2 regions of the Streptomyces sp. CA2R106 genome follow, and region 1 is predicted to be linked to the other one. Evidence: riboswitches for the same ligand, from Rfam matches in the RefSeq annotation. Region 1 holds a riboswitch; the other holds the start of a gene.
What was found. Region 1 has a riboswitch for cobalamin ahead of WA788_RS07155 (ABC transporter substrate-binding protein). Riboswitches for the same ligand answer to the same signal wherever they lie in the genome.
Positions count from the first base shown of each region.

Region 2: another riboswitch for cobalamin. It lies ahead of WA788_RS08120 (cobalamin biosynthesis protein); the one in region 1 lies ahead of WA788_RS07155 (ABC transporter substrate-binding protein).

Region 1 is NZ_JBAGKC010000003.1:344,673-355,970, reverse strand. Features, by position in the region: gene WA788_RS07190 (TetR/AcrR family transcriptional regulator) at 1-112, shown strand, start outside; gene WA788_RS07185 (MarR family winged helix-turn-helix transcriptional regulator) at 222-707, opposite strand; gene WA788_RS07180 (VOC family protein) at 832-1,245, shown strand; gene WA788_RS07175 (chloride channel protein) at 1,321-3,018, opposite strand; gene WA788_RS07170 ((2Fe-2S) ferredoxin domain-containing protein) at 3,225-3,971, opposite strand; gene WA788_RS07165 (ABC transporter ATP-binding protein) at 3,968-4,786, opposite strand; gene WA788_RS07160 (FecCD family ABC transporter permease) at 4,947-6,053, opposite strand; gene WA788_RS07155 (ABC transporter substrate-binding protein) at 6,050-7,123, opposite strand; cobalamin riboswitch at 7,143-7,348, opposite strand; gene WA788_RS07150 (TetR/AcrR family transcriptional regulator) at 7,491-8,219, opposite strand; gene WA788_RS07145 (LLM class flavin-dependent oxidoreductase) at 8,275-9,387, shown strand; gene WA788_RS07140 (sulfurtransferase) at 9,384-10,397, shown strand; gene WA788_RS07135 (LLM class flavin-dependent oxidoreductase) at 10,394-11,281, shown strand.
Region 2 is NZ_JBAGKC010000004.1:46,694-57,991, reverse strand. Features, by position in the region: gene cobC (Rv2231c family pyridoxal phosphate-dependent protein CobC) at 1-31, opposite strand, end outside; gene WA788_RS08140 (cobyrinate a,c-diamide synthase) at 55-1,452, opposite strand; gene cobO (cob(I)yrinic acid a,c-diamide adenosyltransferase) at 1,512-2,108, opposite strand; gene WA788_RS08130 (putative cobaltochelatase) at 2,108-4,222, opposite strand; gene WA788_RS08125 (cobyric acid synthase) at 4,314-5,807, opposite strand; gene WA788_RS08120 (cobalamin biosynthesis protein) at 5,816-6,772, opposite strand; cobalamin riboswitch at 6,884-7,015, opposite strand; gene WA788_RS08115 (SDR family oxidoreductase) at 7,125-8,048, opposite strand; gene WA788_RS08110 (SDR family oxidoreductase) at 8,064-8,810, opposite strand; gene WA788_RS08105 (hypothetical protein) at 9,007-9,219, opposite strand; gene WA788_RS08100 (inorganic phosphate transporter) at 9,231-10,544, opposite strand; gene WA788_RS08095 (class II aldolase/adducin family protein) at 10,835-11,298, shown strand, end outside.

The DNA of each region.
Region 1 (11,298 bases):
CGCCTCCGCGATGGCCTTCGACCGCTGGAGCCGCACGTCGGACGGCGACGACTTCGACACGCTCGCCCGGCAGGCGTTCGAGGAGGTGCGGGCGGCCGCGTCCGGCTGCTGAAAGGGTTGGTCGGGCGGTAGCCGCGGCGGTTCCGGCGGGGGTCGGGCGGGCGGCGCGCGCGGGCGGGTGGCCGGGCGGGCGGGTGGCCGGGCGGCGCGCGCCCGGCGGGTCACCAGGCGGGCAGGCTCGCGGAGTTGGCGGCGGGCTCGGCGCCCGCCTCGGTGAAGGCGTGCAGCGCCCCCAGCAGTTCGCGGCGCCGCACGGCGGGCATCGCGTCCACGATCCGGGCGATCTCCTTGCGGCGGCGCTCGGTCGCCTCCGTGACGGTACGGCGCCCGGCGGCGGTCAGGGAGATCAGCGTGGTGCGGCGGTCGGTGGGCACCGTGCCCCGTTCGACCATGTCCACGGCGACCAGCCGGTCGATCATCCGCATCGCGGTGGACGGCTGGACGTCCAACTCCGCGGCCAGCGCGGACAGGCTGAGCGGTCCGCGGCTGTGCAGGGCCACGAGCATCCGGAACTGCGGCAGCGTCAAGGACTCCTCGACCGACGCGAGCGAGCGGGCGGAAACGGCGACCAGGAGCCGCGAGGCGGTCAGCAGCGCGCTGACCATGGCCTCGGCGTCGTTGTCCGGCACGGACGGGGAAGCGACCATGGACACCTTTCTACATCCCCGGCCGTGTCCCCGGCAGGCACCGGCCCCCCTCGGCCGGCGGAGAAGGCGGGGCACGGGCCGTGGGCGCCTGCCGCGGGCGGGCCGCCGGTGGAAGACTCGGCCCATGCACCCTGCGGCCCGGCTCCTCGCGATCACCCTTGACTGCCCCGATCCGATCCGGCTGGCCCGGTTCTACCAGGGTTTCCTCGGCGGGCAGGTGGCGGCGACCGAGGCGCACGACTTCGCCGCGCTCACCGGCACGGGCGGCGCCCGGCTCGACTTCCAGCGGACCGCGAACCCGGCCGCGCCCGCCTGGCCGGACCCCGCCGCCGCGCGCCGCCAGCATCTCGACTTCGCGGTGGCCGACATGGCGGCCGCGGAACAGCGCCTTCGGGAGTTGGGCGCGGAGGTGTCCGAGCACCAGCCGGGCGGCGACCGGTTCAAGGTCTTCGTGGACCCGGCCGGGCACCTGCTCTGCATCGTTCCGCGCGCCACCGCGGACCTGCCGGCGGAACTGCTCGCCCCGGTGGCCGGCTGACCGCCGACGGTCGTGCTCCGGAGCCGGCGCGCGGCTTCTGCGGCGGGTCCTGGACGCCGTACGGGGCGTCCCGTCTCAGCCGGCGGCCGCGGCGGCGCTCCGCGACGGTCCGCGCAGCGCGTGCAGGACGGCCTGGTGGGTGATCCAGCCGGTCAGGTGCGCCCGGTCGTCGTCGAGCACCGGCAGCCCGGCGCCTTCGGAGCTGACCAGGGCGTCCAGGGCGGTGGACAGGTCGGTGGCGGCGGTGACGGGCGCCGGCAGGTGGGTGATGGACCGCACGGTCGCGTCCGCGTGGGCGCCGTCGGCAAGGGTCTCGGCGGCGGTACGGGCGGTGGCGGTGCCGAGGTAGGCGCCGTCGGCGGTCACCGGCAGGACGCCGTGCGGGGAGCGGGCCAGCGCCTCGGCGGCGCCGGCGAGCGGGGTGGCGCCGTCCAGGGGCGGGGGGACCGCTTCCATCACGGCGCCCACGGTGATCCCGGCCAGCACGGCGCCGCCCGGGGCCTGGTCGAGGTCGATGCCGCGGCGGCGCAGCTTGAGGGTGTAGATGGTGTCGGCGGACAGGGCGCGGCTGGTCAGGGTGGCGAGCACGATCGCGGTCATGAGCGGCAGGATGATCGTGTACTCGCCGGTGAGTTCGAACATGATGACCACCGCGGTGATCGGGGCGCGGGCCGCGCCGGCGAAGGCGGCGCCCATGCCGATCAGGCCGTAGGCGCCGACCGGTCCGGCGCCGCCGGGCAGCAGGTGGTGGGCGGCGGCACCGTAGGCGGCGCCGAGCATGGCGCCCATGAACAGCGAGGGCGCGAAGACCCCGCCGCTGCCGCCGATGCCGATGGTCAGGCTGGTGGCGAGCATCTTGCCCAGCAGCAGGACGACCAGGAACCCGATCGCGTACTTCCCGCCGACGGCCCGCTCCAGGACGGGGTAACCGACGCCGTACATCTCGGGCAGGAGCAGCAGGAGGCCGCCGAGCAGGAGGCCGCCGACCGCGGGGCGGGCCCACTCCGGGCCGCGCCAGGCCCAGTCGCAGGCGTCCTCCACCCGGTACAGGACCCGGGTGAAGGCGACGCCGACGGCGCCGGCCAGTACGCCGAGCAGGGCGAAGAGCAGGTACTGCGAGAGGTGGGTCACGGTGAAGGCGGGCAGGTGCAGGAACGGCTCGTCGCCGAACGCGGCGCGGCCGATGACGCTCGCGGTGACCGAGGCCAGGACGACCATGCCGAACGACTCGGCGGTGAAGTCCCGCAGGATCAGCTCCATCGCGAAGAACACCCCGGCCAGCGGTGCGTTGAAGGTGGCCGCGATGCCGCCGGCCGCGCCGCAGGCGACCAGCACCCGCATCCGGTCCTCGGCGACCCGCACCGCGCGGCCGAGCGTGGAGCCCAGCGCGGAGCCGATCTGCACGATCGGGCCCTCGCGGCCGACCGAGCCGCCGCCGCCCATGCACAGCGCGGACGCCAGCGACTTCACCACGGCGACCTGCGGCGCGATCCGCCCGCCGCGGCGCGCGACGGCGTACATCACCTCGGGGACGCCGTGGCCGCGGGCCTCGCGGGCGAAGCGCTGCACCAGCGGGCCGTAGACCAGGCCGGCCAGCACCGGGGCGAGCAGCACGAACCAGTGCCCGAGCCAGGGCACGTGCGGATTGGCGGCGCGGCCGGCGGCGGAGTAGTCCGTGTGGCCGGACAGCGCGCGGGTGAAGGTCCCGATCAGCCAGCGGAACGCGATCGCGCCCGCGCCCGCCCCGCACCCGACCGCCAGGGCCAGCACCAGCAGCCCGCCCTTCGCCTCCCGCAGCGCCGTCAGCAGGGCGGCCGGACCGCGGCCGACGCGGACAGCGCCCGCGGTGGCGGCCAGAGCGGCGTCCAGAGCGGCGTCCGCGGTGGCGGGGGTGGCGGGGGAGGCGGGGCGCTCGGGCGGGAGGTCGGCAGGCGTCAGCACGTTTGCATGATGCAACAAAAACCTTGCGCTGTGCAAACTTAGCACCCGGCAAAGTCCGGTGGGTGGGACGGCGGGCCGGCGCGGTGCCGGGGCAGGCGGTGCTCCGCCTCGGGGCGGCCGCCGGCGAGGTGGGCGGCCACGATCGCCGCGGCCGCCGCCGGGTCCACCCGGCCGTACCAGACGTCGTCGGGCTGCACGCTGACCACCGGTGCCTGGTTGCAGGGGAACTGGCAGCCGGTCTGCGTCACCAGCACGTCGTCGTCGCCGAGCCCGTGCGCGCCGAGCCCCCCGACCAGGGCGCGCAGGGTCGCGTCCGCGCCCTTCGCGGTGCAGCGCGGGCCGCGGCACACCAGGACCTGGTGGCGGTGTCCGGGCACCTCCGCCCAGGCGGCCGAGGTCAGGCCGGGCTCCTCGCCGGTGACCGGCCGCGCGGTGGCCGCGGCCGCGGCGACCTCCGCCAGGTCCCCGGCGAGCTTCGCGCCCACCCGCACCTCCGGGCGCGGGCCGCCGTGCTCCCGCCACCAGTACGCGGCGACCCGGCGCAGCCAGGACGGCCCCGGCCCGCCGCCGCCCAGCCGGACCCCGACGAGGACGACGGGGGCGCCGCCGGTGCCGGTGCCCTCTTCCGTGGTCCGCGCGTCCGCCAGCCGGGCCAACTCGGCCGTGAGCGACGGCTCGCCCTGCTGGAGGAAGGCGATCGTGGCGCCGGAGCGCCGGGCCAGGGCCAGCAGTTCGGCCCGGCGGCCCGCCTCCACCGCCGACATGCCGACCAGCACCAGGCTCATGACGCGTCCGCCCCGCGCAGTACGCCGTTCCACCGCACATGCGGGCGGTCGTGCACCGGATGGCGCGCCACGGTCACGTCCACCCCGTACACGCGCCCGACCAGTTCCGCGGTGAGCACCTGCTCCACCGGGCCGTGCGCGACCAGCCGGCCGCCGTGCAGGACGGCGATGTCCGCGCAGTAGGCGGCCGCGAGTTCGAGGTCGTGCAGCGCGGCCACCGCGGTGACGCCCAGAGCGCGGACCGTCTCCATGAACGCCAACTGGTGCCGCAGGTCCAGGTGGTTGGCCGGCTCGTCCAGCAGGAGCACATCGGGCTCCTGCGCCAGCGCCCGGGCGAGCTGGACCCGCTGGCGCTCGCCCCCGGACAGCGACGACCAGCTCCGGTCGAGCAGGGCGCCGGCATCGGCGGCGGCCACCGCCCCGGCCAGTACGGCCTGCTCCCGCGCCGCCGCGGCCGAGCCCGGCGGCACCGGCCACCGGCCGCGGTGCGGGGTCCGGCCCAGCTCGATCACCTGTTGGGCCGTCAGGGGCAGGCCGGTGTCCGCCTGCTGCTCCATGAACGCCACCCGCCGCGCCCTGCGCCGGGCCGGCAGCGCGTACAGGTCCTGCCCGTCCAGCTCGACCCGCCCCCGGCCGGGCCGCCCCAGCCCGGCCAGGACCCGCAGCAGCGTGGTCTTCCCGGCGCCGTTCGGCCCGAGCAGGCCGGTCAGCCGGCCGGGGGCGAAGTCGAGCGCGACGTCCTCCAGCAGCACGGCGTCCCCGACCCGCACCCCGACCCCGGCGCACCCCAGCACCACCGGCTCCCGGGCGCTCACGCCCGGCCCCGCACGGCGGGTCCGGCGAGGTGGTGGCGCGGGGCGAACGGCGGCCGCCCTCCGCCCGTGGCGGATACCTGCCCGGGGTGGGGCTGTTGCCTGGCGGTCATGTGCGGGCTCGCGTGGTGGTTCGGGTGGGGGAGGGGGCGCCGGGCCGCGGTCATGGGTGGGCTCCCGCGGGGGCCGCGGTGCGGGTGCGGCGGCGGAGGAGGGCGGCGAAGAAGGGGGCGCCCAGCCCCGCGGTGATCACGCCGACCGGGATCTCCTGGTCGGGCAGGACGGACCGGGCGAGCAGGTCGCTGCCGACCAGGAGGGCCGCGCCGAGCAGCGCGGAGGCCGGCAGCAGGACCGCGTGCCCCGGGCCGCACAGCAGGCGGACGACGTGCGGGACCACGAGGCCGACGAAGCCGATGACGCCGGTCTCGGCCACCAGGCAGGCCGTCACCAGGGCGCAGGTGCCGACCAGGAGCCACCGCAGCCGTTCCACCGGAACGCCGAAGGAGCGTGCCGCGGTCTCGCCGAAAGCGAAGGCGTCCAGGTCCCGGGCCGCGGCGAGCGCCACCGCCGTCCCGGCGACAGCGACCGCCGCGAGGAACAGCGCCGTGTGCCACCGCACCCCGGCCACCGAGCCGAGCGTCCACTCCATGACACCGCGGGCGGCGTCCCGGTCGCCCAGGACGAGCACCACGAACGAGGTGAACGCCGCGCACATCTGCCCCACCGCGACCCCGGCGAGGACCGTGCGGGTCCCGGACAGCGACCAGGACCCCGCACCGGCCAGCGCCATGACGAGCGCCGCCGCGAGCAGCGCCCCTGCGAACGCGGCGACCGGCAGCGCACCGGCGGACGCCGCGCCGGACGCGCCGACGCCGAGCACCAGTACGGTGACCGCGCCGACGGCGGCGCCGTCGGAGATGCCCAGCAGGTAGGGGTCGGCGAGGTCGTTGCCGGTGAGCGTCTGGAGCACCGCGCCGCACACCGCGAGCCCGGCGCCGGTGGCCGCCGCACCCACCACCCGCGGCAGCCGCAGCTGCCAGACGATCTGGTCGTCCAGCAGCGTCACATGGTGGTCGCCCAGGCCCAGCCGCCGCAGCAGGACGTCGGCCACCACTCGCGGCGGCTCGTGCACCGACCCGATCGCGAGGCCGAGCAGGCACACCGCCAGCAGCGCCACCGCGGCCGCGGCCAGCACCGCCGCCGCGCGGGCCGCCGTACGGTCGCGGGCGCGGTCGGGCGTACGCGTACGCGTACGGTCCGCGGCCGTCACGACGCGGCGGGCAGTGCGGCCAGACCGGCCGAGACCCGGGACGCGCCGTCCGCCAGGAGCACGCCGGGCGTCGACTCCGAGAACGGCACGACGACGAACGCGCGCCGGCGCACCGCGGTGAGCCGGCTCAGCACGGGGTCGTGCTCCAGATAGGAGATCTTGGCCGCGGCACTGTCCCAGCTCGCGTCCGCGAGCACGATGGCGTCCGGGTCGGCGGCGGCCACCTGCTCCCAGCTCACGTTCTGCCAGCCGCCTTTCAGGGTGCCGAACACGTTGTGCGCGCCGACCGCGTCCAGGACGGCCTGCGGTCCGCCGTGGCCGGCCCCGACGTAGGGGGACTTGGTGCCGGAGTCGTACCAGAGCACGTCCAGGCCCTTGCCCGCGCCCTGGGCGGCCAGTGCGGCCAGCGCCGTCTTCTGCTGCCGCTCGATCGCGGCCCCCCGCTGCGGCACCCCGAAGACCGCGGCGATGTCGGCGAGTTCGCCCCACACCGCCTCGAACGACGCGGCGGGCACCTGCTTCGCGTCCGCGCAGCCGAAGGGCGACAGATAGGAGCCGATGTGCTCGGCGGCCAGCTCGGCGCGGGTGCCGGCGACCTTGCCGGTGAAGGCGCTGGTGTAGGAGGCGTAGAGGAAGTCGGGGCGCGCGGCGAGGAGCTTCTCCTTGGACGGGTACTCCTTGCTGAGCACCGGCACGGAGTCGTAGGCGGCCTTCCACTTCGCCGGGATCGTGTCGTCGAGGTAGGCGGTGCCGGCCATCCGCGACTGGAGGCCCAGCGCGAGGGCGACCTCGGTGGCGCCCTCGTTGAGGGTGACCAGCCGCTTCGGGGGCGCGGCGACGGTGGTGGCCACGCCGCAACTGCGCACGCTGACGGGGGCGGTGCTGTTGCGCGCGGTGGCGGAGGACGCCGGGCCGTTCGCGGCGGGCGCCCCCGTGCAGGCGGCCAGGCACCCGGTGGCCAGCAGGGCCGCGGCGGCGGCCGGCAGCCGTAGCGGGCGGGTGCGGGCCCGGGCGCCGGGGCGTATGAGACGGCTGATATGGCGGAACGGGCGCAGGGCGCTGCTCGGCACGTGTACTCCAAACCCTCGTGGAAGATGTCGCGCCGTGGCCGGTCTCCTGGCTTTCGCGTCGACGCTCCACGGCCGGCCTTCCCAGGCGTCCGTTGCCGGTCCGCCCAGTGGCCCCGACCGTCGTGGGGACGGTCGGCGCAGGGCCGCGGAACTCCGCGACTACAGTGGCGAGGGCCGCACCGGCTTCCGACCGGTTTCCCGTGCACCACGGCACGCGCACGCTACCAAACGCGCCGCCCCGCCCGGCCGGGCGGATCACAGGGCGCGGAGGGCCCGCACCGGCGCGGGGGCAGGGCCCGGTGCCAACGGCCGCGGCCCCGCCCGGAGTTGACGGGAAGGGCCGCGCGAGGGGAGTGCGGAGCGGGGGTCAGGACGGGCGGTCGGTGCCGTAGCCGTGCAGGAAGGCGTCGACGGCGCGGGTGACGCAGTCGCGGATCTCGGCCGCGCCCAGCGGCGGGCTGCCGTGCGGGCGGATGGTGATCTCCGAGGTCACCAGGGCGATGAAGTGCACGGTGGCGCGGGCGGGTTCGGGGATGCGCAGCAGCCCGGCGCCGGCGAGCTGCTCCAGCCGCCGGGCGACCTCCCGCTGGACGCGCTGCGGCCCGGCCTGCTGCCAGGCGTCGATCACGGCGGCGGGGAAGTGCTGCACCTCGGCCTTGATCTGCCGGATCATCGCGAAGTGCTCGGGGAACTGGGTGCGCTGGCCGACGAAGGCGCGGCCGAGCGCGAGCAGGTCGGCGCGCGGGTCGGTGCCGGTCACCTGCTTCTCGACGGTCGCGACGAACGCGTCCGCGACCTGCCCGGCGCTGTCGTGGACCACGTCGGAGAAGAGCTGGTCCTTGCCCTCGAAGTGGTTGTAGATGGTGCGCGTGGACACGCCGGCCTCGGCGGCGATCGCCTCGATGCTGGTGCGGCTGTAGCCCTCGCGGCCGAAGACGGTCCGGGCGCCCTGGGTGATGGCGTCGCGCTTGCCGGCCCGTCCGCCGGTACGGGCGGGGCCGGGGCGCTCCGGTGCCGCCTTGCGGGCGGGGGCCGTCGGTGGGGTACTCAGGGGAAGCCTCCGATACGGGTCGTCGTCCGTTGCCCAATTTACCATGCACGTTGTACTTTACTTTGAGGGCTTTCCGTCAACCCGCCAGAGGACCGTGCACATGGATATCGGGACCATCACTTTCGGCACCCTACTCAGCGACCCCTTCACCGGGCACCGCGTCTCCCAGGCCGAGCGCCTCGACGAGGTGGTCCGCAGCGCGGTGCTCGCCGAGCGGCTCGGCTTCTCCTGGTTCACCGTGGGGGAGCACCACTTCGGGGAGCGCGACGTCATATCGGCGCCCCCGGTGGTGCTCGCGGCGATAGCCGCCCGCACCTCCACCATCACCCTGGCCACCGGCACCACGCTGGTCGCCAACCGCGACCCGGTGCTGGTCGCCGAGGACTACGCGACGCTCGACCAGCTCTCCGGCGGGCGGCTCCAGCTCATCGCGGGCGCCTCCTTCTTCCCCGACCCCTACACCGTCTTCGCCCAGCCGCCGGAGAGCAAGGCCGACCGCAAGCGGGAGAACCTCGAACTCCTGCTGCGCCTGTGGTCCGAGGACGAGCCCGAGGTGACCTGGCAGGGCGCCTTCCGCCCGCCGCTGGACGCGGTGCGGGTGCAGCCGCGGCTGTACCAGGCGCGGCCGCCGGTGTGGGTCAGCGGCGGCTCCAAGCCGGACTCGGTGCACCTGGCGGTCGAGACCGGGCTGCCGATGGTCTTCGGCACCACCGCCCGCCCGCCGCAGACCCACGCCCCGATGTTCGCGCTCTACCGCGAGCTGTGGGCCAAGGCCGGCCGCCCGGCCGAGCAGGCGCGCACCGGCGCCGCCAGCCACGTCTTCGTCGCCGACACCACCGCGCAGGCCCGCGAGCAGTGGCGGGAGTACTACGCCAACTACTTCCGCGGCGCGAAGCTGCCGGTCGGCGCCCGACCGCTCGCCTTCGACTTCGACGACCTGGTGGGCCCCGGCTCGGCGATCTGCGGCAGCCCCGCCGAGGTGGTCGACAAGCTCGGCCGGCTCCACGACCTGTGGGGCCACGACCTGCACCTGCTGTCCGTCGACATCGGCGGCATCCCGCACGCCAAGGTCGCCCGCGCCATGGAGCTGGTGGCCTCCGACGTGATCCCGCAGGTCGCGGGCCTCGGCGCGGACCGCCCCACCGGCGGCACCGTCGCCGCACGCCCGGCCGCTCCGGCCCCCTCGGTCGCCCAGGTCGGGGGCGCCGTATGAGCACCCCGGACGGCATACCCGCGCACATACCCGCGCGCACCGCCCCGCAGATACCGCCGGTCGTCCCGACCGCCTGGGTACGGGAGCGTACGGCGGCCACCCCGGACACCGCCTCGGACGGCACCCCGGGCCCTGCCTCGGACGGCGCCCTCGTACTCGCCGACGTCCGCTGGTACCTCGACGGCCGCTCCGGCCGCGACGCCTACCTCGCCGGGCACCTCCCCGGCGCCGTATGGGTGGACGTCGACACCGACCTGGCCGCGCCCGGCACCGCGGCCGGCGGCCGCCACCCGCTGCCCGCGGCCGAGGAGTTCGCCGCGCGGCTCGGCCGGCTCGGCATCGCCGACGACAGCGTGGTGGTCGCCTACGACGACCAGGGCGGTGGGTTCGCCGCGCGCCTGGTGTGGCTGCTGCGGCGCACCGGCCGCCGGGCCGCCCTGCTCGACGGCGGCCTGGCCGCGTGGGACGGCACCCTGGAGACCGGACCGGTGACCCGGGCGCCGGTGACCCGCGAGGTGACGCCGTGGCCGGCCCACCTGCTGCGCGACGCCGACGAGGCGGCCGCGGCCGGCCGCACGCCGACCGCCCTGCTCCTGGACTCCCGCGCCGCCGCCCGCTACTCGGGCGCCGACGCCCACGCCGGGGAGACCCGCACCGGGCACCTGCCCGGCGCGCTGAGCGCCCCCTGGCAGGACAACCTCACCGCCGGCGGCCTCTTCCGCCCGCCCGCCGAACTGCGCGCCCGGTTCGCCGCACTCGGCCTGACCGCGGCCGAGGAGGTGGTGTTCCACTGCGGCTCGGGCGTCACCGCCTGCCACAACCTGCTCGCCGTGGAACTGGCCGGGCTGCCGGACGCCGCGCTCTTCGTCGGCTCCTGGTCGGCGTGGTCGGCCGACCCGGACCGCCCGGTGGTGCAAGGCACCCGGCCGTTCGCGGCCGACGGAACCGGAGCGCCCGCGACCGGAGCGCCCGTGACCGGAGCGCCCGCGACCGGGGAGGCCGCGCGATGAGCCCCGTCGAAGGAACGCAGCTCGGCTTCGGCCTCGTCTCCCACTACCGCGGCCCCGACCCCGACCTGCTGGTGGCCGAGGCACGCCACGCCGAACAGCTCGGCTACGACCTGTTCGCGCTCAGCGACCACCTGCACAGCGACCGCGCCACCTGGGAGCCGTGGACCGCGCTGAGCTTCCTGGCCGCCGCGACCGACCGGATCACCCTGGCCACCGACGTACTCGGACTGCCCTACCGCGCCCCCGCGGTCCTGGCGAAGATGGCCGAGTCCCTCGACCGGCTCTCCGGCGGGCGGCTGGTGCTGGGCCTGGGCAACGGCGGCTACGAGGCCGAGTTCGCCGCCTTCGGGCTGAGCACCCGCACACCGGGCGAGAAGGTCGCGGCCCTCGACGAGGCCGTGCAGATCATCCGCGCCCTGTGGCGGCAGCCCCGGACGACGTTCCGCGGCCGGCACTTCTCCGTCCAGGACGCCCGCATCGAGCCGCGCCCCGCGCACCCCGTCCCGGTGTGGCTGGGCACCTACGGACCGCGGGCGCTGGCCGTCACCGGGCGCCTCGCGGACGGCTGGCTGCCTTCGCTGCAACGCCTCAGCCTGACCGAGGCGGTGGCGCTGCGGGACCGGGTGCGGGCCGCCGCCCGCGCGGCCGGACGCGACCCGGACAGCCTCACCTGCGCCTGCAACGTGCAGATCCGCCTGGGCGGGCCCGCCGCCGGCGGGCGCGTCGTCGCCGGGTCGTCGCAGCAGGTGGCCGAGCAACTCGCGGCCGTGGTGCGCGCCGGGTTCACCTTCCCGCTGCTGTTCGGCCTGGACCACGCGGAGGACCGCGAGCGCTTCGCCGCCGAGGTGGCCCCGCTGGTGCGCGCCGAGTTCGCCCGGGCCTGACCCGGCCCCGCGGGCCC
Region 2 (11,298 bases), on a different contig from region 1:
CGGCCGGGTCCGCGGCGCGGCTCGCGCCCACCCCGACGTGGTACGGCCGTCCGGTCACCGGGGCGGCCCGGCCGCGCAGGAGGTGACCAGCCGCCGGGCCAGGGCGGGCGCCGCGGCCCAGTGCGTGTGCAGGTAGGAGGCGTGCAGCCGGCCGTGGGCGAAGCCCTCGACGCGGCGCTCGGGGCGGACGAAGCCCCACGCCGGGGCCGGCCCGGCGCCCGGCTCGACCCGGGTGCGGTGGAACTCGTGGCCGCGTACCCGGGTGCCGGCGGCGGCCAGCACGCTGTCGCCGACGGCCACCGCCTCGCGGTAGCCGAGGGTCAGCCGCTCGCCCATCCACGCCTTCGCGTCGAGCACCCCGCACATCGGATGCCCGTCCAACTCCCGTACCAGGTACAGCAGTCCGGCGCACTCGGCGGCCACCGGGCCGGAGAAGCGCGCGACCTCGCGGCGCAGCGCGCCGTTGGCGGACAGCTCGGGCCCGTACATCTCGGGGAAGCCGCCGCCGATCACGACCCCCCGGGTGCCGGGCGGCAGCGCCTCGTCGGTCAGCGGGTCGAAGCCGACGACGTCGGCGCCCGCGGCGGCCAGCAGCTCTTCGTGCTCGGGGTAGGCGAAGGTGAAGGCGGCGCCGCGGGCCACCGCGACCACAGGTCGGGCGGCCATACGTCCGGCGCGTTCGGCGGGGGCGCCGGCGGTCACTTCGGCGGCGACTTCGGCGGCGGGGTCCCACGCCGGGCCGGCCAGCGGGGGAGCGGTGCGCGCCAGCGCGAACAGCGCGTCCATGTCGCAGCCCGCGGCGACCTTTCCGGCCACCGCCCGCACCCACGCCAGCGCCTCCGCGCGCCGCTCGGCCGCCGGCACCAGCCCGAGGTGGCGGGCCGGCACCGCCAGCACGTCGGAGCGGCCCAGCGCGCCCAGCACCGGCATACCGACCTCCTCCAGGGCCGTGCGCAGGATCTCCTCGTGCCGGGCCGACCCGACCTTGTTGAGCACCACGCCGCCCAGCCGCACCCCCGGGTCGAAGGACGCGAAGCCGTGCACCAGCGCGGCCACCGACCGGGCCTGCGCGGACGCGTCCACCACCAGCACCACGGGCGCGGCCAGCACCTTGGCGACCTGCGCGGTCGAGGCCAGTTCGCCGTGCCCGGTGGCGCCGTCGAACAGGCCCATCACCCCCTCCACGACGGCCAGCCCGGCCCCGGCCGCACCGTGCAGGAATAGCGGCACCATCCGCTCCACCCCGCACAGGTACGGGTCGAGGTTGCGGCCGGGCCGGCCGGTGGCCAGCGCGTGGTAGCCCGGGTCGATGTAGTCCGGGCCGACCTTGTGCGGGGAGACGGCCAGGCCGCGCGCGGCGAACGCGGCCATCAGCCCGGTGGCGACCGTCGTCTTGCCGCTGCGCGAGGACGGCGCGGCGACCACGAACCGCGGCACCGCGAGCCGCGGCACCGCGCCCTGCGGCACCGTCTCCCGCGGCTCGGGCACCGCGCCCGTACCGGTGGCCGGACTCACCACTCGATCCCCCGCTGCCCCTTCTGCCCGGTGTCCATCGGGTGCTTGACCTTCGCCATCTCCGTCACCAGGTCCGCGAAGTCCAGGAGTTCGGCCGGCGCGTTGCGCCCGGTGACCACCACGTGCTGGCTGCCCGGGCGGTCCCGCAGCACCTCGACGACCTCCGCCACCGGCACCCATCCCCAGTGCATCGGGTACGCGAACTCGTCCAGCACGTAGAGCCGGTAGGTCTGGGCCGCCAGGTCCCGCTTGACCTGCTCCCAGCCCTCCCGGGCGGCGTCCTCACTGGAGGCGGGGTCGCGCTGCACCCAGGACCAGCCCTCGCCCATCTTGTGCCAGACGACCTCGCCGCCCTCGCCGGAGGCGCCCAGCACCTTCAGCGCCCGCTCCTCGCCGACCTTCCACTTCGCCGACTTCACGAACTGGAACACCCCCACCGGCCAGCCCTGGTTCCAGGCCCGCAGCGCCATCCCGAAGGCGGCCGTGGACTTCCCCTTGCCCGGCCCGGTGTGCACGATCGTCAGCGGCCGGTTGCGGCGCTGGCGCGTGGTCAGCCCGTCGTCCGGCACCACACTCGGCTGTCCCTGCGGCATTACGCGGCCCTCCGTACGTCCTTGACCAGCGCGGACACCGTGTCGGCCCGCAGCTCCTCCAATGTCACCGCGGCGGCGCCCAGATCCCGGGCGAGCGTCCCGGCCAGGCCCAGCCGGACCGGGCCCGTCTCGCAGTCCACCACCACCGACGCGACCCCGGACGCGGCCAGCAGCCGGGCCGCCCGCGCCGCCCGCGGCAGCGGCTCGGGCCCGCCGGTGGCGCGCCCGTCGGTCACCACCACCAGCAGCGGCCGCCGCGAGGCGTCCCGCAGCCGCTCCACCCGCAGCACCTCGTGCGCCCGCAGCAGCCCCGCCGCCAGCGGGGTGCGGCCCCCGGTCGGCAGCTTCTCCAGCCGCGCCGCGCCCGCGTCCACCGACGACGTCGGCGGCAGCGCCAACTCCGCGCCGGCGCCCCGGAACGTGACCAGGCCGACCTTGTCCCGCCGCTGGTAGGCGTCGAGCAGCAGCGACAGCACCGCGCCCTTCACCGCCACCATCCGCTTCCGCGCGGCCATCGAGCCCGACGCGTCGACCACGAACAGCACGAGGTTGCCCTCCCGGCCCTCCCGCACCGCCTGCCGCAGGTCCGCCCGGCGCACCACCAGCCCGGCGCCCGCCCGCCCCCGCGCCCGCTGGTGCGGCGCCGCCGCACGCAGCGTCGCCGTCAGGTGCAGCGCCGCGAGCCGGCCGTGCGGCAGCTCCGCGCCCGTCGTCCGCCCCTGCGCGGTGCGGGCCCGAGAGCGCCGCCCGGCCGCGCCCTCTCCGAGCCCGGGCACGGTCAGCGCCCGGGTCCGGTACGGCTCACCGGCGGCGGACGGCGGCTGCTCGGCACCTGCCGCCGCGCCCGCGCCGGGCTGCGGGGATGCGGGTTCGGCGCCGGCGTCGGGGGCCGACTCGCCGGCCTCGGGGGCTGCGGTGTCCTCGCGCTGCGGCGGCACCCCGCCGCCCCCGCCGGGGCCGTCGCCGTCCGGGCCGCCCTCGGGGCCGCCGTCCGGGCCGGGGCCGCCGTCAGGATCGGGGTCGGGCTCCGGGTCGTCGTCCGGGCCCGGGCGCTCGTCCACGTCGTTCGCCGCCTGCTCGGCCGCCGCCTGCTCGGCCTCCTGCCGGGCCTGCTCCAGCGCCTCGTCCAGCTTCTGCTCGTCCAGCCCGGGCGCGTCGAACGGGTTGCGGCGGCGCCGGTGCGGCAGCGCCAGCAGCGCGGCCTGCCGGACGTCGTCGGCCGTCACCTCGGTGCGGCCCGCCCACGCCGCCAGCGCGGTTGCGGTACGCGCCATCACGATGTCCGCGCGCATCCCGTCCACCTCGAAGGCCGCGCAGGTCGCCGCGATCTGCCGCAGCACCGTGTCGCCGAGCACCACCGACGGCAGCAGCGCCCGTGCGGCCGCGATCCGCTCCCGGGTCCGCCGCTCCTCCTCCGCCCACCGCGCGGCGAAGGCCGCCGGGTCCGCGTCGTAGGCCAGCCGGCGGCGCACCACCTCCACCCGCTCGTCGGTCTCGCGCGAGGCGGTGACCTCCACGGTCAGCCCGAACCGGTCGAGCAACTGCGGCCGCAGCTCGCCCTCTTCGGGGTTCATCGTGCCCACCAGCAGGAAACGCGCCGCGTGCCGTACCGACACGCCCTCGCGCTCCACGTAGCTCGCCCCCGTCGCGGCGGCGTCCAGCAGCACATCCACCAGGTGGTCGTTGAGGAGGTTGACCTCGTCGACGTAGAGCACACCCCGGTGCGCCTCGGCCAGCAGCCCCGGCTCGAACGCCTTCACGCCCTCGGCCAGCGCCCGTTCGAAGTCCAGCGCGCCGACGAGCCGGTCCTCGGAGGCGCCCACCGGCAGCTCGACGAGCTTCGTGGCGCGCCGGGCGCCGGCCGGGTCCGGGTCGTGCGGCCCGTCCGGGCAGCCCGGGTCCGGCGCGGCCGGGTCGCAGCTGAACCGGCAGCCGGGCACCACCGCCACGTCCGGCAGCAGCGCGGCGACCGCGCGCACCGTCGTCGTCTTCGCCGTCCCCTTCTCCCCGCGCACCAGCACACCCCCCACCGCGGGCGAGACCGCGTTGAGCAGCAGGGCCAGCCGCAGGTCGTCCTGCCCGACGACAGCGGTGAACGGATAGGTGATGCTCATGCCAGGATCGCTCCTTCGAGCGGAAGTCGTGGGTTCAGGGCCATGCGCGGCGCCTGCGGCGGTGCCTGCTGCGCGCGGGGCGGCGGCGGTCTCACGGCGCCCCCGGCGGCAGGAACGGCAGGCCCTCCGGCGGGCCCTGCTCCACCAGCCGCAGCAGCGCCCCGGTGTCGGCGTGCTCCTCGACCAGGTCCGCCAGCCGCTCCAACTGCTCCTCCCGCAGCGCCTCGAAGCGGGTGCCCGGCGCGGGCACGAAGCGCCGCCCGGCCGCCGCGGCCACCTGCCGCAGGAACGCCCGCCGGAAGCCGTCGCTCTCCAGCGACCCGTGCCAGTGGGTGCCCCACACCGCGCCGACCCGGCAGCCGTCGAGGAACGGCTCGTCGCCGCCGCGCAGTTCGGCCACCCCGTGGTGGATCTCGTAGCCGCGCACCGGCTCGCCGTACTGCGTGCCCTCCGGGCGGGCGAGGGTCTTCTCCCGGGCGAAGCGGACCCGCACCGGCAGCAGGCCCAGCGCCCGGACCGTGCCCGCCTTCGACTCGACCTCGTCGTCGATGCGCTCGGCCAGCAACTGGAAGCCGCCGCAGATGCCCAGCACCGGGCGGCCCTGCGCCGCACGCTGCCGTACCGCGTCGGCCAGGCCGCGCGCGTGCAGCCACTCCAGCGCGCGGACGGTGCCGCGGGTGCCGGGCAGCACCACCAGGTCGGCGTCGGCCAGTTCGTCCGGGCGGTCCACGAACCGCACCACCACACCGGGTTCGGCGGCCAGCGCGTCGAGGTCGGTGAAGTTCGACATCAGCGGCACCGCGGCCACCGCGACCCGCAGCACCTCCTCGCCGTGGGGCGCCTCGACCGCGGACTCGCGCACCGCGCCGCGCAGCGACACCCGCAGCCCGTCCTCCTCGTCGATGCCCAGGCCGTGCGCGAAGGGCAGCACCCCGAGGGTGGGGCGGCCGGTGAGGCCGCGCAGCATGTCCAGGCCCGGCCGGAGCAGCGAGACGTCACCGCGGAACTTGTTCACCAGGTAGCCCGCGACGAGCCGCTGGTCCTCCTTCGCGAGCAGCGCCGTCGTGCCGTAGAAGGACGCGAAGACGCCGCCGCGGTCGATGTCGCCCACCACGACCACCGGCAGCCGCGCGCTCCTGGCCACCGCCATGTTGACGATGTCGGTACGGCGCAGGTTGATCTCCGCGGGGCTGCCCGCGCCCTCGCAGACCACCGCGTCGTGCGTACGGCCCAGCTCCTGGAGGCAGTCCACCACGGTGCCGAGCAACTCCGCCTGCTTGCCGCCGTGGTAGCCGCGCGCGCTCAGCTCGCCGACCGGCCTGCCCAGCACCACCACCTGGCTGCGCTGCTCGCCGCCCGGCTTGAGCAGCACCGGGTTCATCAGCGCCGACGGCTCCACCCCGGCCGCCTGCGCCTGCATCGCCTGCGCCCGGCCGATCTCGGCGCCCTCCCGGGTCACGTACGAGTTGAGCGACATGTTCTGGCCCTTGAACGGCGCCACCCGCAGGCCCTGCCGGGTCAGCCACCGGCAGATCCCCGCGGTCACCACGCTCTTGCCGGTGTCCGAACCGGTCCCGGCGACCATCAGCCCCTTCACCGCGCACCCCTCCTGCCGGTCCGGCCGCGGGCCGCCGACAGCAGCACCGACGCGCCCAGCGCGAGCGCGCCGACCCGGCGGGACAGCCGCACCGCGCGCCCGATGTCGGCCGGCCGCGGCGGCCGGAACCCCGCGCCCAGCACCGGCCGGTGCTCGACCCGCCCCCCGTACGCCAGGGTGCCGCCCAGCCGCACCCGCAGCGCCCCCGCGAACGCGGCCTCGACCGGCCCGGCGTTGGGCGAGGGGTGCCGCGGCCCGTCCCGGCGCGCGGTGGCCAGCGCGCTGCGCGGATACGGCCCGGCCAGCGCGGCGAGCAGGGCGGTCAGCCGCGCGCCGGGGTAGCCGGCCGCGTCGTCCAGCCGGGCGGCCGCCCACCCGAAGCGCAGGTGCCGCGGGGAGCGGTGGCCGACCATCGCGTCCAGCGTGTTGGCGGCACGGAAGCCGACCAGCCCGGGCACCCCCGCGAGCCCGCCCCACACCAGGGCGCCGACCACCGCGTCCGAGGTGTTCTCCGCGACCGACTCCACCACCGCCCGCGCCAGCGCGTCGGCGTCCAGCGCGGCCGGGTCCCGCCCGCACAGGTGCGGCAGCCGGTCCCGGGCGGCGGCCAGGTCGCCCGCCTGAAGCGCCGCGCCGATCGTGCGGGCCTCCCGGGCGAGCGAAGTGCCGCCCAGCACCGACCAGGTGGCCGCCGCGGCCAGCGCCGCGCCCAGCAGCGGGCGGCGCCGGGCCGCCCGATCGGCGACGGCGGCCGCGGCCACCGCGCCGCCCACGCACAGCGCCGCGTACGCGCTGCCGGCGCCCCGGTCGTCGCGCCACATGCGCTGTTCCAGGGCGCCGGCGGCCCGCCCGAACCCGGCCACCGGGTGGCCGCGGCGCGGGTCGCCGATCAGGAGGTCGCCGAGGAAGCCGAGTGCGGCGCCGTACGCGTAGGCACGGTGGCGGCCGCTCATGCCGCGGATATCCGGGTACCGGCGGCCGCCAGGGCGGGTGCCGCCTGCGTGCAGGGCATGGCGAAGTCCTCACTCAGGGTCCGCGCCCTGGCTCGACGTGACCGGCGGTGAGAGTCTCCTGGCTCCCGGATCAACGCACTCCCGGGCCTTCCCGCCGGCGTGCGCCGGCCGTGGCCTCCAGCTTCGGGAGTGCACTCCCCGGTGACAGTGGCGGGACCGCGTCGGATTCGCACCGACTTCCTCTCCTGCCGCCGCATTGCTCCCGGCAGTTCACCACGCCCGGAGAAACCCCGTCAACCGGGCCTGCCTGCGGCTTTGCGGCCCCGCGCCGACGGGTGGGCGCGCGGCCGGCTCAGAGGGAGGCGTGCTCGGGAAGCAGCTCCTGGATGCCGATGCGGTGGTAGAACTCCGCGCGGATGCGGTCGCTGACCGCGGACACGACCTCGCTGCCGTCGCGGCTGGGGTCGATGTGGGTGCGGAACGGCCGCTCGCCCTGCGGCAGTCCGACCACCCGGACGATCTCGTCCGCGACCTCGTCCACGGTCCGCCCCGCGGGGAAGAGGTCGGTGAGCGCCTGCGCCATGGAGTCGCGCACCGCGCCGTACGCCTCGTCGTACGCGGTGTCCCGTACGGTGTCGGCCGGCCGGGCCGCGTGGGCGAAGTGGTTGGTGCCCGACGGGTAGGCTCCCGGCACCACGATGACGGTGTCGATGCCGAACCGGACCAGCTCGGCGGCGTAGCTCTCGGCCAGTGCGTCCATGCCCGCCTTCGCCGCGAAGTACGGGGCGAGGAACGGCGGGTGGCCGCCGCGGGTGGAGGACGACCCCACCCACACCAGCAGCCCCTCGCCCTGGCGGCGCAGGTGCGGCAGCGCGGCGCGGTTGACGCGCTGGGTGGACAGGACGTTGGCGTCGTAGAGCGCGGCGAGCTGTTCGGGGGTGAACGCCTCGGCCGGGCCCAGCGCCATGTGGCCGGCGTTGTGGACGACCACGTCCAGCCGGCCCTGCTCGGCGGTGACCTGCTCGATCGCCGCGTCGACGGACGCCTGGTCCTGCACGTCCATCTCGATGCCGCGCACGTCCACGCCCTCCGCCTCTGCGTACGCGGCGAGTTCGGCCACGCGGGGGGCGTTGCGGTCGGCGGTGGCGCGCATGCCCGCGTAGACGGTGTGCCCGGCCCCGGCCAGGAAGCGGGCGGCGAGGTTGCCGATGCCGCTGGAGGCGCCGGTGACGACGATGACCTTCGGACCGGTGCGGTGTGTCGTGGCTGGTGTCATGGCTGTTCCTGCCTCCTAGATGATTCCGCCGTTGGCGCGGACGGTCTGGCCGTTGATCCAGTGGCCGGCGGGGCCGGCCAGGAAGGCGGCCACCTCGGCGATGTCCTCGGGGGTGCCCAGGCGCTCCAGCGGGGGCTGGGCCGCGAGGCGGTCGACGGTCTCCTGGTCCTTGCCGGCCATGAACAGCGGTGTGGCGGTGGGCCCGGGGGCGATCGCGTTGACGGTGATGTCCCGGCCGCGCAGCTCGCGGGCGAGGATCAGGGTCAGCGCCTCGACGGCGCCCTTGCTGGCGGTGTAGGCCCCGTAGCCGGGGAACTGGAGCCCCACGACGGAGGTCGAGAGGTTCACGATGGCCCCGCCCGCGCGCAGCCGGCGGGCGGCCTGCTGGTCGACCACGAAGCTGCCGCGGATGTTGGTGCGGTGCACCGCGTCCAGCTCCGCGAGGTCCAGGTCGACGATCGGCTTCAGCCGCATCACGCCGGCGGTGTGCACGACGGCGTCCAGCCCGCCGAAGGCGGCCTCCACGGTGTCGAAGGCGGCGGCCATGGCGTGCTCGTCGGCGACGTCGCCGCCGACGGTGACGGCCCGGCCCCCGGCGCCCGTGATCTCCTCGGCGAGCGCCTCGGCGGCGGCCTTGTTGCCGGCGTAGTGGATGCCCAGGGCGTACCCGTCGCGGGCGAGCCGCCGGACGACGGCCCGGCCGATGCCACCGGACCCACCGGTGACCAGGGCGACGCGGACAGGGGTGGCGCTGGTGGACATGGCGTCCTCCTTGTTTTCGTCGATACGATCTGACGAGATCAACGATAACACAGATGGGGATCGATGATTCGGTCAGAGTGTTATCGGCGAAAACAGGAGAGGGGCCCGCGGGCGCCGGCATGCGAACAGCCCGCCGCCGGGACCCAGGTGGCGGGTCCCGGCGGCGGGCCGGGGTGACGGCGGAGGGAGGGTGCGCTCAGCCGGCTATGAGGTGGATGCCGTAGGCGACGGCGGCGGCGCAGGCCGCGAAGCACAGGTAGGCGCCGGTGCGCGTCAGGAGCGCGGTGCCCTGGGCGGACGAGGGGCGGGAGAGCCCGACGATGCCGAGCGTGAAGACCCCGACGAGGCCGACGGTGGACAGCAGTGTGACCGCGAGGACCGTGCCGAGCGCGTGCCAGTCGATGCTCATGGCGTGCCCTTTCAGACCGTGGTGGGAGCGGAGGCGGGAGGCGGGACGGGGGAGGCCGCCGGAACGGCGGGCCCGGGGGCGGGTTGCGGCTCGGCCGCGGGCTCGGAGGCGCTGTCGACCACGGTGACCGGGACGAGACGGACGGCGGGGGTGGTGGGGGCGAGGTGGACGGCCGGTGCGGCCGGGACCGGGACCGTGGCCGGGACGGGGGCCTCGGCGGCCGCGGCGTCGTTGACGTTCGCGTGCGTGACCGGCTTGCGGCGGGCCGCCGTACGGACCACCGCGCACACCGCGAGGCCGATCACGCCGACCGTGGTGACCCCCCAGGTCCCGCGGTCGGCGAGGTAGGCCGCGGCGCCGGCGACCAGCCCGGCCGCGGGAAGGGTGAGCGCCCACGCGGCGACCATGCGCCCGGCGGTGCCCCAGTGAACCACCGCCCCGCGCCGCCCGAGCCCGGCCCCGAGTACCGACCCGGAGCAGACCTGCGTCGTCGACAGCGCGAACCCCAGGTGTGAGGACGCCAGGATCGTCGCCGCGGCGCCGGTCTGCGCCGCGAACCCCTGCTGCGGCTGGATGTCGGTGATGCCGCGGCCGACGGTCCTGATGATCCGCCAGCCGCCGATGTACGTGCCCAGCGCGATCGCGGTGCCGGCCGCGCAGATGACCCACAGCGGCGGGTCGGACCCGGGCGCGAGCGAACCGCCGGCGATGAGCGTGAGGGTGATGACGCCCATCGTCTTCTGCGCGTCATTGGTGCCGTGCGCGAGGGACACGAGCCCGGCGGAGGCGATCTGCCCGACCCGGTAGCCGCGCGAGGTGGCCGCCGGATCGGCGGCGCGGCCGAGCCGGTAGGTGAGCCGGGTGGCGAGCATCGAGGCGAGGCCGGCCACGACGGGCGCGGCCACTGCCGGAATGATCACTTTCATGACGACCGCGTCCCCGTGCACGCCGTGCGCGCCGACCGAGACGAGGGTGGCGCCGATCAGTCCGCCGAAGAGCGCGTGCGAGGAGCTGGAGGGGAGCCCGGCCAGCCAGGTCACCAGGTTCCACACGATCGCGCCGACCAGTGCGGCGAAGATCATCGCGGGTCTGATGCCGGCCGACTCGTCGATGATCCCGCCGGAGATCGTCTTGGCGACCTCCACCGACAGGAAGGCGCCGACCAGGTTGAGTACGGCTGACATGCCCACCGCGACGCGGGGTCCGAGGGCCCCCGTCGAGATGGTGGTCGCCATGGCGTTGGCGGTGTCGTGGAAGCCGTTGGTGAAGTCGAAGACGAGAGCGGTGGCGATCACGAGTCCGATCAGGAGCGTGATGTGTTCCATGGGCCCAGCAATCGTTCGGTCGGGCAGTGGCGAGGTGAACGTACGGAGCATTGATGAACGGAAGGTGAACTCACGGCAGACTCGGAGTGCTGACATGAATCATCGGTGAACGCGAGGGGATCGGGAAGGGGTGCGGAGCGATCGGGAGCGGTCGGCACGACGCCCTGGCGCACTCCTGCGTGATCCCGCGGACCGGTGAAGCGAGCTGTAATCCGTGCTCTTTGGTGGTCGGTCCGCCCGTGGCACCCTCGAACCGGTATCAGCGGCACCAACGGCAGCAAGGGGTTCCCGTGCACGACGCAGCACAGCAGACCTGGTCCGACGTGGTCGACGCGGCCCGCCGCACCGTCGCGGACGGCCTCGTGGTCGGCACCTCCGGCAACGTCTCCGCCCTCGTCGGCGACGACCTCGTCCTGGTCACCCCCACCGGCGTGCCCTACCACCGGCTCGGGCCCGGCGACCTCGTCGGCGTCGACCTCGCCAGCGGGCGCCAGGTGCGCGGCGAGCTCAGACCGACCAGCGAACTCCCGCTCCACCTCGCCGTCTACCGCGGCACCCCCGCGCGGGCGGTCGTCCACACCCACGCACCGCACGCCACCGCCGTCTCCACGCTCGTCGCCGAGCTGCCCGCCGTCCACTACATGGCCGCGGAGCTCGGCGGACCCGTCCGCGTCGCCGACTACGCCCTCTACGGCACCCCCGAACTCGCCGACGCCGTCCTCCACGCCCTCCGCGGCGACCGCACCGCCTGCCT